Regions from separate parts of the Bacterioplanoides pacificum genome, predicted to be linked through region 3. Evidence: predicted binding sites of a transcription regulator. Region 3 holds the regulator's gene; each other region holds the start of a gene.

Region 1 (3,281 bases), on a different contig from region 3:
TCGAACTTGATTGCTGCTTCCATCGTTCTATTCCTTTTATGATCACAGTCTGTGAGGTTTGCTAACCAGGAGCCATGATTTTTCTTTTTATTGGTTGCAATAGAATGACAGCAAAAAAAAACGGTGCCAATTCAGGAAAAAGCTGATTGAATGGTCATATAGGTCTGGAGGTCAATAAATACCGGGGGTTGGTATTGTGATGGCTTAAAATGACAGATTGACTATTGTTTGTACTGATAAAAAAGACAGCGGCAAAATAAAGATGTGTCGCATTCTGTCTTATTTTGTGGGTTAATTATCCAGCCGCAGTGATTTAATACTGCGCTTAATCGCATTGAGGTGTTCGGCAAACTGTGGTCCCCGGCGTTGAGTAACCGCCACGGCGAGCATATCGATCACCATCAGGTGAGCAATGCGTGAGGTCATAGGAGTGAACTGCTCGGTGTCTTCTTCGATATTAATGTGGATTGGCAGGTCTGCTGCCAGGCTGAGGGCGGTATTCGCCGGCGCCAGGCTGACAACCTGGGCACCATGCTGCTGTGCCAGCTGGACACTGTGCAGCAGGTCTTTGGTGCGGCCACTTTGTGAAATAGCGACCACCACATCTTCTTCACCCAGAGTCACAGCAGACATAGATTGCATATGTGGATCGCTGTAAGCCGCGGTAGCCACCTGTAAGCGGAAAAATTTATGCTGGGCATCGGTTGCCACGGCACCCGACGCCCCGAAACCATAAAACTCTACACGTCGGGCGGCACTGATGGCATTCGCTGCCTGGGCTACCTGGCGAGTGTGGAGCTGGGCTTTAACCTGATGCAGGCGCTGAATGGTGGTGTCGGCGATTTTATCGCAGATGTCTTCAATGCTGTCATCTTCGACAATGGCAAACTGACCAATGTTATTGGCGACCGCCATTTCCTGGGCGATGCGGACTTTAAATTCCTGAAAGCCGTTACAACCGATACCCCGGCAAAAGCGCACAATGGTGGGTTCACTGACCTGAGCTTCCTGAGCCAGGTCGACAATGCGCATATGCATCACCTGCTCCGGCGCTTTGAGAACATACTCTGCCACCTTCACTTCTGATTTCCTCAGCTTCGGGATTGCAGCAGCAATCTCGCTCAGTATCGGGCTTTGTCTCAAATCGGTTTCTCGCAGCCAGTTTCTCTGTGATCAGGGCAGCAGCCACTGATGTCGGTAACGTCAGTATAGTGCAGGCTGACAGCGCGGATTATAAGCGAATCTGAAGTGAGCGCCAGTGACCGGACGCAACGACAACTGGCTGCAGCAGGTGGGGATATATACAGTAAAATGATCGCCCTGCGGCCCGAATCTGATAAACTGCGGCGCTATGGATATTTCATTATTGCTCGATAATCTGAATGACGGCCAGCGTAATGCGGTGGCTGCTTCGTCAAAACATCAGTTGGTACTGGCCGGCGCCGGCTCGGGTAAAACCCGGGTGCTGGTGCAACGTATTGCCTGGCTGCTGAATGTAGAGAACGTCTCGCCGTTTGCGGTGATGGCGGTTACCTTTACCAATAAGGCAGCGAAAGAAATGCGCGCGCGGCTGGAGGAGGTGCTGAATGTACCGGCTAACGGTTTGTGGGTGGGCACCTTCCATGGTCTGGCGCATCGCTTGCTGAAACAGCACTGGCGCGAAGCACGCTTGCCACAACATTTTCAGATTCTCGACAGTGATGATCAGTTACGGCTGATTAAACGGCTGATGAAAGCGCACAATATTGACGACAGCCGTTACCCGCCGAAGCAGATTCAGTGGTTTATTAATGGCCAGAAAGACGAAGGGCGACGCGCGGCGCATGTGATTCCATCGGCCGACCCGTTCCAGGAAACCCTGCGTACTGTTTATGCCCTCTATGAAGAAAACTGCCAGCAGAATGGCCTGGTGGACTTTGGTGAAATCCTGCTGCGCTCTCATGAGTTGTGGCTGGAAAACCCGGACCTGCTGCAGCATTATCAGCAGCGTTTCCGCCACATATTGGTCGACGAATTCCAGGATACCAACAACATTCAGTACGCCTGGATCCGTATCCTGGCCGGCCAGAATATTTCGGTGATGGCGGTTGGTGATGACGATCAGTCTATTTACGGCTGGCGTGGTGCCAATATCGATAATATCCGCAATTTTCAGCATGACTTCCCCGGAGCAGAACTGATCAAGCTGGAGCAGAACTACCGTTCCACTGCCAATATTCTTGCGGCGGCGAATGCGGTGATTGAAAACAATCAGGGGCGGTTGGGCAAAAACCTGATGACTCAGGGGGAAGAGGGCGAGCCCATCAGCCTGTACAGCGCCTTTAATGAGCAGGACGAAGCCCGTTACATCGCCGACCTGGTGGATGAATGGTCACGGGGTGGACGCTTGCGTGCCGAAATGGCGGTGTTGTACCGCTCTAATGCGCAATCACGCACCCTGGAAGAGGCGTTTTTACGTTCCGGTATTCCGTATCGTATTTATGGCGGGCAACGTTTCTATGAGCGGCTGGAAATTAAAAACGCCTTATCTTATTTACGCTTGTTGCTGAATCGTCAGGACGATGCTGCGATGGAGCGGGTAATTAATGTTCCTGCCCGGGCGATCGGTGAAAAAACGGTGGAGATATTACGCAGCCATGCCCGCGAGCAGGGGTGTTCGTTGTGGCAATCGGCTCATGAGGCGTTATCGCTCGGGCTGTTACCTAAACGTGCCGGGACTGCGGTTCAGGGTTTTATCGATTTAATCGATGAAATGAGTGTGGGTATTCACGAGCTCAAACTGCATGAAATTGTTGATAACAGCATTACCCAAAGTGGTCTGATCGAACACCATAAAAAAGAAAAAGGTGAAAAAGGCCAGGCGCGGCTCGATAACCTGGAAGAACTGATTAATGCCGCCCGGCAGTTTGAAAGTGGTGATTACCTGCCGGCTGATGAAGTTGATGACGAGACTGAAGAAAACAGTGGTCAGACGGATCTGGCAATATTTCTCGACAATGCAGCACTGGATGCCGGTGAAGGTCAGGCGGATGAATACGAAGATGCCGTTCAGCTGATGACGCTGCACTCCGCTAAAGGTCTGGAATTTCCACAGGTGGTTCTGGCTGGCCTGGAGGAAGGTTTATTCCCGCATAAAATGTCGATGGATGAAGCGGAAGGGCTGGAAGAAGAACGCCGCCTGGCGTACGTCGGTATTACCCGGGCGATGGAAAAACTGATTATCACCCATGCTGAAAGCCGTCGCTTACACGGCCAGGAAAATTTCAGCACGCCCTCTCGTT
Region 2 (3,281 bases), on a different contig from region 3:
TGTAATGGCCCCAGACCCATCGACACCGTTGGAAATTGCCAATAATCCGGCATCAGTTTCGGATGAGGATAAGACGACAGCCCCGGCTGCAGGGCTTCCTGGCGGAACCGGCTCAGGTCACTCTCCTGTAACCGCCCTTCGAGATAAGAGCGGGCATAAATACCCGGCGCCACATGGCCCTGATAGTACAATAAATCACCGTGAGGGCACTGTTCATTAGTGGCATCCGGGGCGCGGAAAAAATGATTAAAACCAACGTCGTATAAGGTTGCACTGGATGCAAAACTGGAAATATGACCGCCCAGATCACCGCCGCCTTTTTTGTTCGCACGCAATACCATCACCAGGGCATTCCAGCGAATCAGGGAGCGAATGCGCCGCTCCATAAATAAATCCCCCGGCATCGGGGCTTCATTTTCTACCGAGATAGTATTGCGATAAGGCGTATGTAAGGCGTAAGGCAGCGGCATGCCATCGCGGGTAGCTCGCTCGGCGATGCGTTCAATCAGGTAATGTGCCCGTTCCACCCCCTCTTCACGAATAACCGAATAAATGGCGTCCATCCATTCCCGGGTTTCCTCGGGGTCCGGGTCGGTATAAGAGGTATTATCCGGCGTTTGCTCTTCCATACAGCTGGCTCCTGCTGATCAGGCCCGATATCCATCAGGCATTAGTGAGAACTACCCTCATTTCGAGTATAGTCGAGGCTTCTGTGAATGCCTGTTAACCACTGAAGTCTGTCATTATGAGCCAACAAGAAAGCCCCCTTACTCCCGAACAACAAGCCCAGCAAGATAAAGATAACCAGCGCCACAAAGAAAAGATGGCGCGTCACAAGGCCAAAGTGGATGCCGCCATCGAACGGGCTCAGGAAGAGCGCGGCGTGGTGATTGTGTTAACCGGCACCGGCAAAGGCAAAAGCAGCTCCGGTTTCGGTACCGTCATCCGCACCCTGGGGCATGGCTATCAAGCCGGTATCGTGCAGTTTATTAAAGGCACCTGGGACTGTGGCGAAGCCAATATCCTGCAACAGCTGGACGGTTTACAGCACGAAGTTATGGGATCGGGTTTTACCTGGGAAACTCAGGATAAAGAACGCGACCAGCGTGCTCTGGATGCCGTCTGGCCCAAAGCCAAAGCCATGCTGGAAAACCCGGACCTCCGTACCGTCATGTTTGACGAAGTCACCTATATGCTGGCCTATAAGCTGCTCGACTGGGAAACCTTAAAAGCAGCACTGGATAACCGCCCGCCACACCAGAACGTGATCCTCACCGGTCGTGGCGCACCGAGCGCCATGCGTGACTACGCCGATACCGTTACCGATATGAAAATGGAAAAACATGCCTTTAAAGCCGGGGTTAAAGCTCAGGCCGGCATTGAATGGTAAACAACGCCTGATCAATTATTGCTGCAACAACCTCTGCCCCGGCCAGCCGCCGGGGTAACTCCCTCTGCTCACACCATTATTTCACGCCACAATAACGGCTGCTGCTTCAGTCATCATTGCCATGACTGTCTTTACTGCTGTCTTTCCTACACCCCTGAGTTGAATACTGTATTTATATCCACTACTGTATATAAATACAGATAAAATATTACACGGAGAATCCATGAACCAGCAGCTGGCACAAATCTGCGCGAATGGCCAGGTGTGGCCAGCGAATCATGCTCCGGCCGCGGCCAACAGCATACTCTCCAGTGGCTACCACAGCCTCGATCAGCAGCTACCCGGTGGAGGCTGGCAGGCTGGCCAGCTGTGTGAGATTTATGCCGCCCCCGGCTCTGCAGAAGTCAGCCTGCTGTTACCGGTACTGGCTCATCTCAGCCAGCAACTGGGCTGGTTATTATGGGTGGCACCACCGGCGATTCCGTTTGCCCCTACGCTGCAACAGGCCGGCATCGCACTGGAGCGGTTATTAGTTGTGTACAGTCAGGATTACCAGCAAACCTTATGGTGTATGGAAGAAGGGCTGAGAAGTGGCCAGTGCAGCGCGGTATTGGGCTGGCCGCAACAATGGCATAAAACACATATCCGGCGGTTACAGATTGCTGCCAGCGACAGCCAGAGCTTTTGCTGGTTATGGCCACAAACCGGCTACGATGCCAGTGGTTCCCCGGCGGCCTTACGGCTGACGCTGGAACGGCTGAATAACGGCTTACAACTGGAGTTTCGCAAACGCCGTGGCAGCTGGCCCTCAGCCGCTTTCCAACTGGATATTCAGGCCTCTGATAAAGTATGAAAATCTGGCTTTACCTGCATTTTCCCAACCTTTATCTGCACAGCCTGTTTGTGCCGCAACAACAGCTGTCGCAACCACAACAGCAACAGCAACAGCAACAACAGCCGCTGGCCATTCTGCAACAACCGGCTCCCGGGCGTCAGCATTATTATGTCTGGCAGCTTAACCAGGCCGCAGCCCGGGCCGGCGTCGAAGCCGATATGCCACTGGCCAGTGCCTTGTGTTTTTGTCCGACGTTACAAACCCGGTTAGCCGAGCCACACAAAAACCAGCAACTGCTGCAGCAAAAAGCCATCTGGGGGTATCAGTTTTCAGCCCGGGTCAGTATCGATCCACCTCAGGGATTATGGCTCGAGGTCAGCTCCATGCTGAGCTTGTTTGGTGGCCTGGAAGCGTTATGCCAGCGCATCCGCCAGGCTGCACAACAACAGCAATGGCCGCTGCAACTCGGGCTGGCCCACCAGCCATTAATCGCGCGGATACTGGCCCGCCAGCAACTCAGTGATCCACGCCAGTACCAGCCAGCGTTATTAGCGGCCAGCAGCCAGCAACTGCTGCAAGCGTTAACTCTGGAACAGCTGGATTTTCCGGCGGAACAACAGCTGGCATTACAACGCCTCGGTATCCGCCACTATGCCCAGCTGCAGACCCTGCCAATCACCCGGCTGAGCGACCGTTTTGAGGCCGCTCTTATTTCTCATTTATTACAGCTGAGTGGCGCGCAACAACCCGTACTTGAGTGGTTTCAGCCCCCCCTGACCTTTAGCGAAGAAGCCCACTTTATTCAGGAGGTGGAACATATCAACGGACTGTTATTTCCACTGAAACGCCAGCTGGCCTCACTCAGTATTTTTCTGCAACAACGTCAGCTGGCCGTATCTCAGCTGCGGCTGCAACTGAAACACCGCCAGCCCGCCGATCAGGTCATAGCGGACAGCGACTGGCTGATTCGTTTTGCCCGGGCGGAATCACGCCAGCACGAATTAATGACGTTATTGCGTTACCAGCTGGAAAAACGCCGCTTAACCGCCCCGGTAC
Region 3 (3,281 bases):
ACGGGTGAAGTTGGTTGTTACAGATTTTTGCATGGAATTCTCGAAAAACTGTGCGCCTGAATCCAGACCTGTGTGTCGCTGTTAACCAGTTCAAACAACTCCAGCAGGTCACGGTTACGCATACGGATACAGCCATGGGAGAGCGGCTGCCCCATCGGTTCAGAATCGGGGGTGCCATGGATATAAATATAACGCCGCATACTATCAACAGAACCCATGCGGTTACGGCCGACTTCCAGCCCCTGTAACCAGAGGATACGGGTCAGAATCCAGTCCCGCCGGGGGTACTGCAACGCCAACTGAGGGGAATAAATTTCACCACTGGCACGACGACCAACAAACACCGTATTCTCCGGCTGGCCAGCACCAATCCGGGCCACAATACGATGCCAGCCACGCGGCGTCTGGCCAGAGCCAGACTGCTCACCAACACCGGCCGCGGCGGTAGAAACTGAATAGAGATGGCAGATACCTGCCGCAGAAATCCTTAATGCCTGATCAGCAACAGAAACTTCGATCAGATTGTCCGTCATGAAATGTGCCAAATACGACTGAAATATAACAGCGCAGCTTATCAGAAGCGCAGAATTAAGCGACCTCCGAAACGGCTTTTTGTCGCCTCAGGACACTCAGAGCACGTACTTCAGCCCGGTGCCTGCAGTCCGGCTCCCAGGAACGGAATCAGCTTATCAAATACCTGGCTGATATCTGTGGTTAAACCAAACTCATGCTGCGCCATCGCCATCAGCGAGTCGGCCCCTGACAAGGTAAACACCGTGGCTCCCAGCATAAAATGAATACGCCAGAAGCGTTCTTCATTGCTCAGCTGTGGCGACGCTGCGGTCACTAACGCCATATAACGATTAAAGACAGTACCGTATTCCTGCTTCAGAAACTTACGCACATGGCCCTGCCCCTGGGTATAAGCCAGGCCCAATAACCGCATAAAGATACCTAAACGGCGCTGACTGAGTTCGTCCTGCACACCTTTATCATCTTCAAGCGCAGTAGCCGGCAACATCATCAATACCGCATTCAGATCCGGCTGTGCACTGCCACGTTGCTGCTGATAGGCATCCACTTGCTGATCCAGACGCTGGCAAAAACTGTTCAGGAAACGGGCAAACACCGCCTGGATCAGTTCCTTTTTGGAACCAAAGTGATAATTCACCGCCGCCAGATTGACCCCGGCCTTAGTGGTAATATTGCGCAGAGAAGTCTCAGCAAACCCTTTCTCCGAAAACAACTCTTCCGCTGCATTGAGAATTGCCTTAGCCGTATCTTTATTCGCCATGCCGGCCGGACTCCCCGAAACTCATGAATTACCGTCATAAAAACAACTGTTTCAAACATACGTTTAAAACATTCTGAACGCAAGCCCCGGCGGCTTTCCCCGGTACTCCTGGCCGACATTGCAGTATTCCTGCCCTCCCGCTAACCGTAGAACTAGGTCGTGAAAAGGTCGTACAGTGGCCTGCGGCAAAATTCGCAGGGGGGTTTACAGCAGCAAAAATACTGTATACATTTACAGTCACTGTATGGATCACCAGTTTGGATAAATATCATGATCAAGCTGACCGCGCGTCAACAGCAGGTTCTCGACTTTATTAAGTCATCACTGGAAGACACCGGCTTTCCGCCTACCCGCGCGGAAATTGCCAACGAACTGGGTTTTCGCTCACCCAATGCCGCTGAAGAACATCTCAAGGCACTGGCACGTAAAGGCGCCATTGAGATGATGGCTGGCGCCTCACGTGGTATCCGGGTCGTAGAAGAACACAACCCGGGTCTGCCAATCGTTGGCCGGGTTGCTGCCGGGGAGCCTATCCTGGCACAGGAACACATCGATGATTATTGCGAAATCCCGCCCAGCTTCTTTAAACCTGAAGCCGATTACCTGCTTGAGGTACACGGTGACTCTATGATGGAGGTCGGCATCCTTAACGGCGACTACATTGCCGTTCATCGTATGGATACCGCCCGCAACGGTGAAATTGTCGTCGCCCGGGTGGGTGATGAAGTCACCGTTAAACGTTATGAGAAAAAGCGCAGTAAAGTGCTGCTGCATCCGGAAAACAAAGACTACCAGCCAATCGAAGTTGACTTAAAAGAAGCCGATTTCGCCATTGAAGGGCTGTACGTCGGCGTCGTGCGCCGCAACTAAAACGCCAGGGATAATCAAACGTTCAGGGGGAAATATGCGTCAGTTAACTCTCGAAGTTGAACCAACCGGCTTGTCACTCAGTAGTCAGCAGCGACCGGCTATCTCCCGTGGCAGCCTGACCGAGCTGATTCTCAGTGAAGGCAGTGCCGTACAACCCATGCAGCTGCTGCCGTTATTAGCACAATGTTCAGCACAACAACGCTGGCTGATGTGGATGAGCCCATCCATGCCCATGAACAAACGTTATCTCGAAAGCCTGGGACTGGAAAACTCAGCCGTTATTCACCTGGATGTCTGTGCCGATACACAAATGGTACTGGTAGAAAAAGTACTGGCTGCTGCAAACAGTCATATCATCATTGAATGGCAAGGGACACTGCACGACAACCAGCGGGAATGTATCCAGCAGCAAGCCTGGCGCAGTGGCAGCCAGGTCATTCTGATTCAGCGTCGTTAATCGCAACGACGTACATTTTCAGCCAGCCCGTTGGCGCGCTGGAAATACAACAACTGCCTCATGCCTGATGCAGAAACGAAAAAAGCCTTGCAGTCTTGCAAGGCTTTTTTTTGACGGGTTGCGGTAATCAGCAATCAGTGCAGCTGATTGTGATATTCCGGTTGTTCAAAATCATCACGCTCCACTTCCATGCCGGACAACTCCCCCACTTTACGTACACCGGCCTCCAGCATCACCCGGGCGATGTCCATATGATGCGCCTGTAAACTGGCCTTTGCATCATCAGAAAAATGAATACTCACCAGTGCATCGCCATCCTGCTCATCTGCACGACGTAACGCGATATCACCATTCGATAACTCTACAATTTCAAAAAAGCGTGCCATATCCGCCTCTCGTTTCCGGGCGCGGGAGTGTACCACAGCGCTGTTTCATTATGGGGTTGAATTCACCCGGTTGCGCATTATTTTTTCAGAAGTTGAATGACTTACTGACGCTCAGAAATGCCAGCAAAGTGCAGGAATCGCGATAGCGTCAGCTCTCCTGACGGTTTTCCCGTTGCAGATCAATCAGTTGCGTTAACTGGCCTAGCCAGGCAGAAATATCCGGCTGATTTTCCTGATGCAACTGAATCATTCCCGGACGCACCGCCTGAGGCTG

Evidence for each region. Region 3 encodes LexA, which represses DNA repair genes until DNA is damaged. Its sites were predicted from a motif close to TACTGTNTANNTANACAGTA; they were not measured.
Region 1: a site for LexA is predicted at 1,290-1,309, ahead of uvrD (DNA helicase II). Genes of this name have one in related genera too.
Region 2: a site for LexA is predicted at 1,573-1,592, ahead of imuA (translesion DNA synthesis-associated protein ImuA). Genes of this name have one in related genera too.

The regions. Positions count from the first base shown of each region.
Region 1 is NZ_JBHRYB010000025.1:42,106-45,386, reverse strand. It holds gene ACFOMG_RS17135 (PA3496 family putative envelope integrity protein) at 1-23, opposite strand, end outside; gene ACFOMG_RS17130 (SIS domain-containing protein) at 292-1,143, opposite strand; gene uvrD (DNA helicase II) at 1,352-3,281, shown strand, end outside.
Region 2 is NZ_JBHRYB010000015.1:194,904-198,184, reverse strand. It holds gene aceE (pyruvate dehydrogenase (acetyl-transferring), homodimeric type) at 1-629, opposite strand, end outside; gene cobO (cob(I)yrinic acid a,c-diamide adenosyltransferase) at 746-1,390, shown strand; gene imuA (translesion DNA synthesis-associated protein ImuA) at 1,614-2,243, shown strand; gene ACFOMG_RS15810 (Y-family DNA polymerase) at 2,240-3,281, shown strand, end outside.
Region 3 is NZ_JBHRYB010000013.1:353,568-356,848, forward strand. It holds gene nagZ (beta-N-acetylhexosaminidase) at 1-33, opposite strand, end outside; gene ACFOMG_RS12825 (L,D-transpeptidase family protein) at 18-533, opposite strand; gene ACFOMG_RS12830 (TetR/AcrR family transcriptional regulator) at 644-1,294, opposite strand; gene lexA (transcriptional repressor LexA) at 1,565-2,164, shown strand; gene ACFOMG_RS12840 (SulA-like leucine-rich domain-containing protein) at 2,199-2,621, shown strand; gene ACFOMG_RS12845 (hypothetical protein) at 2,756-3,007, opposite strand; gene ACFOMG_RS12850 (DUF6586 family protein) at 3,156-3,281, opposite strand, start outside.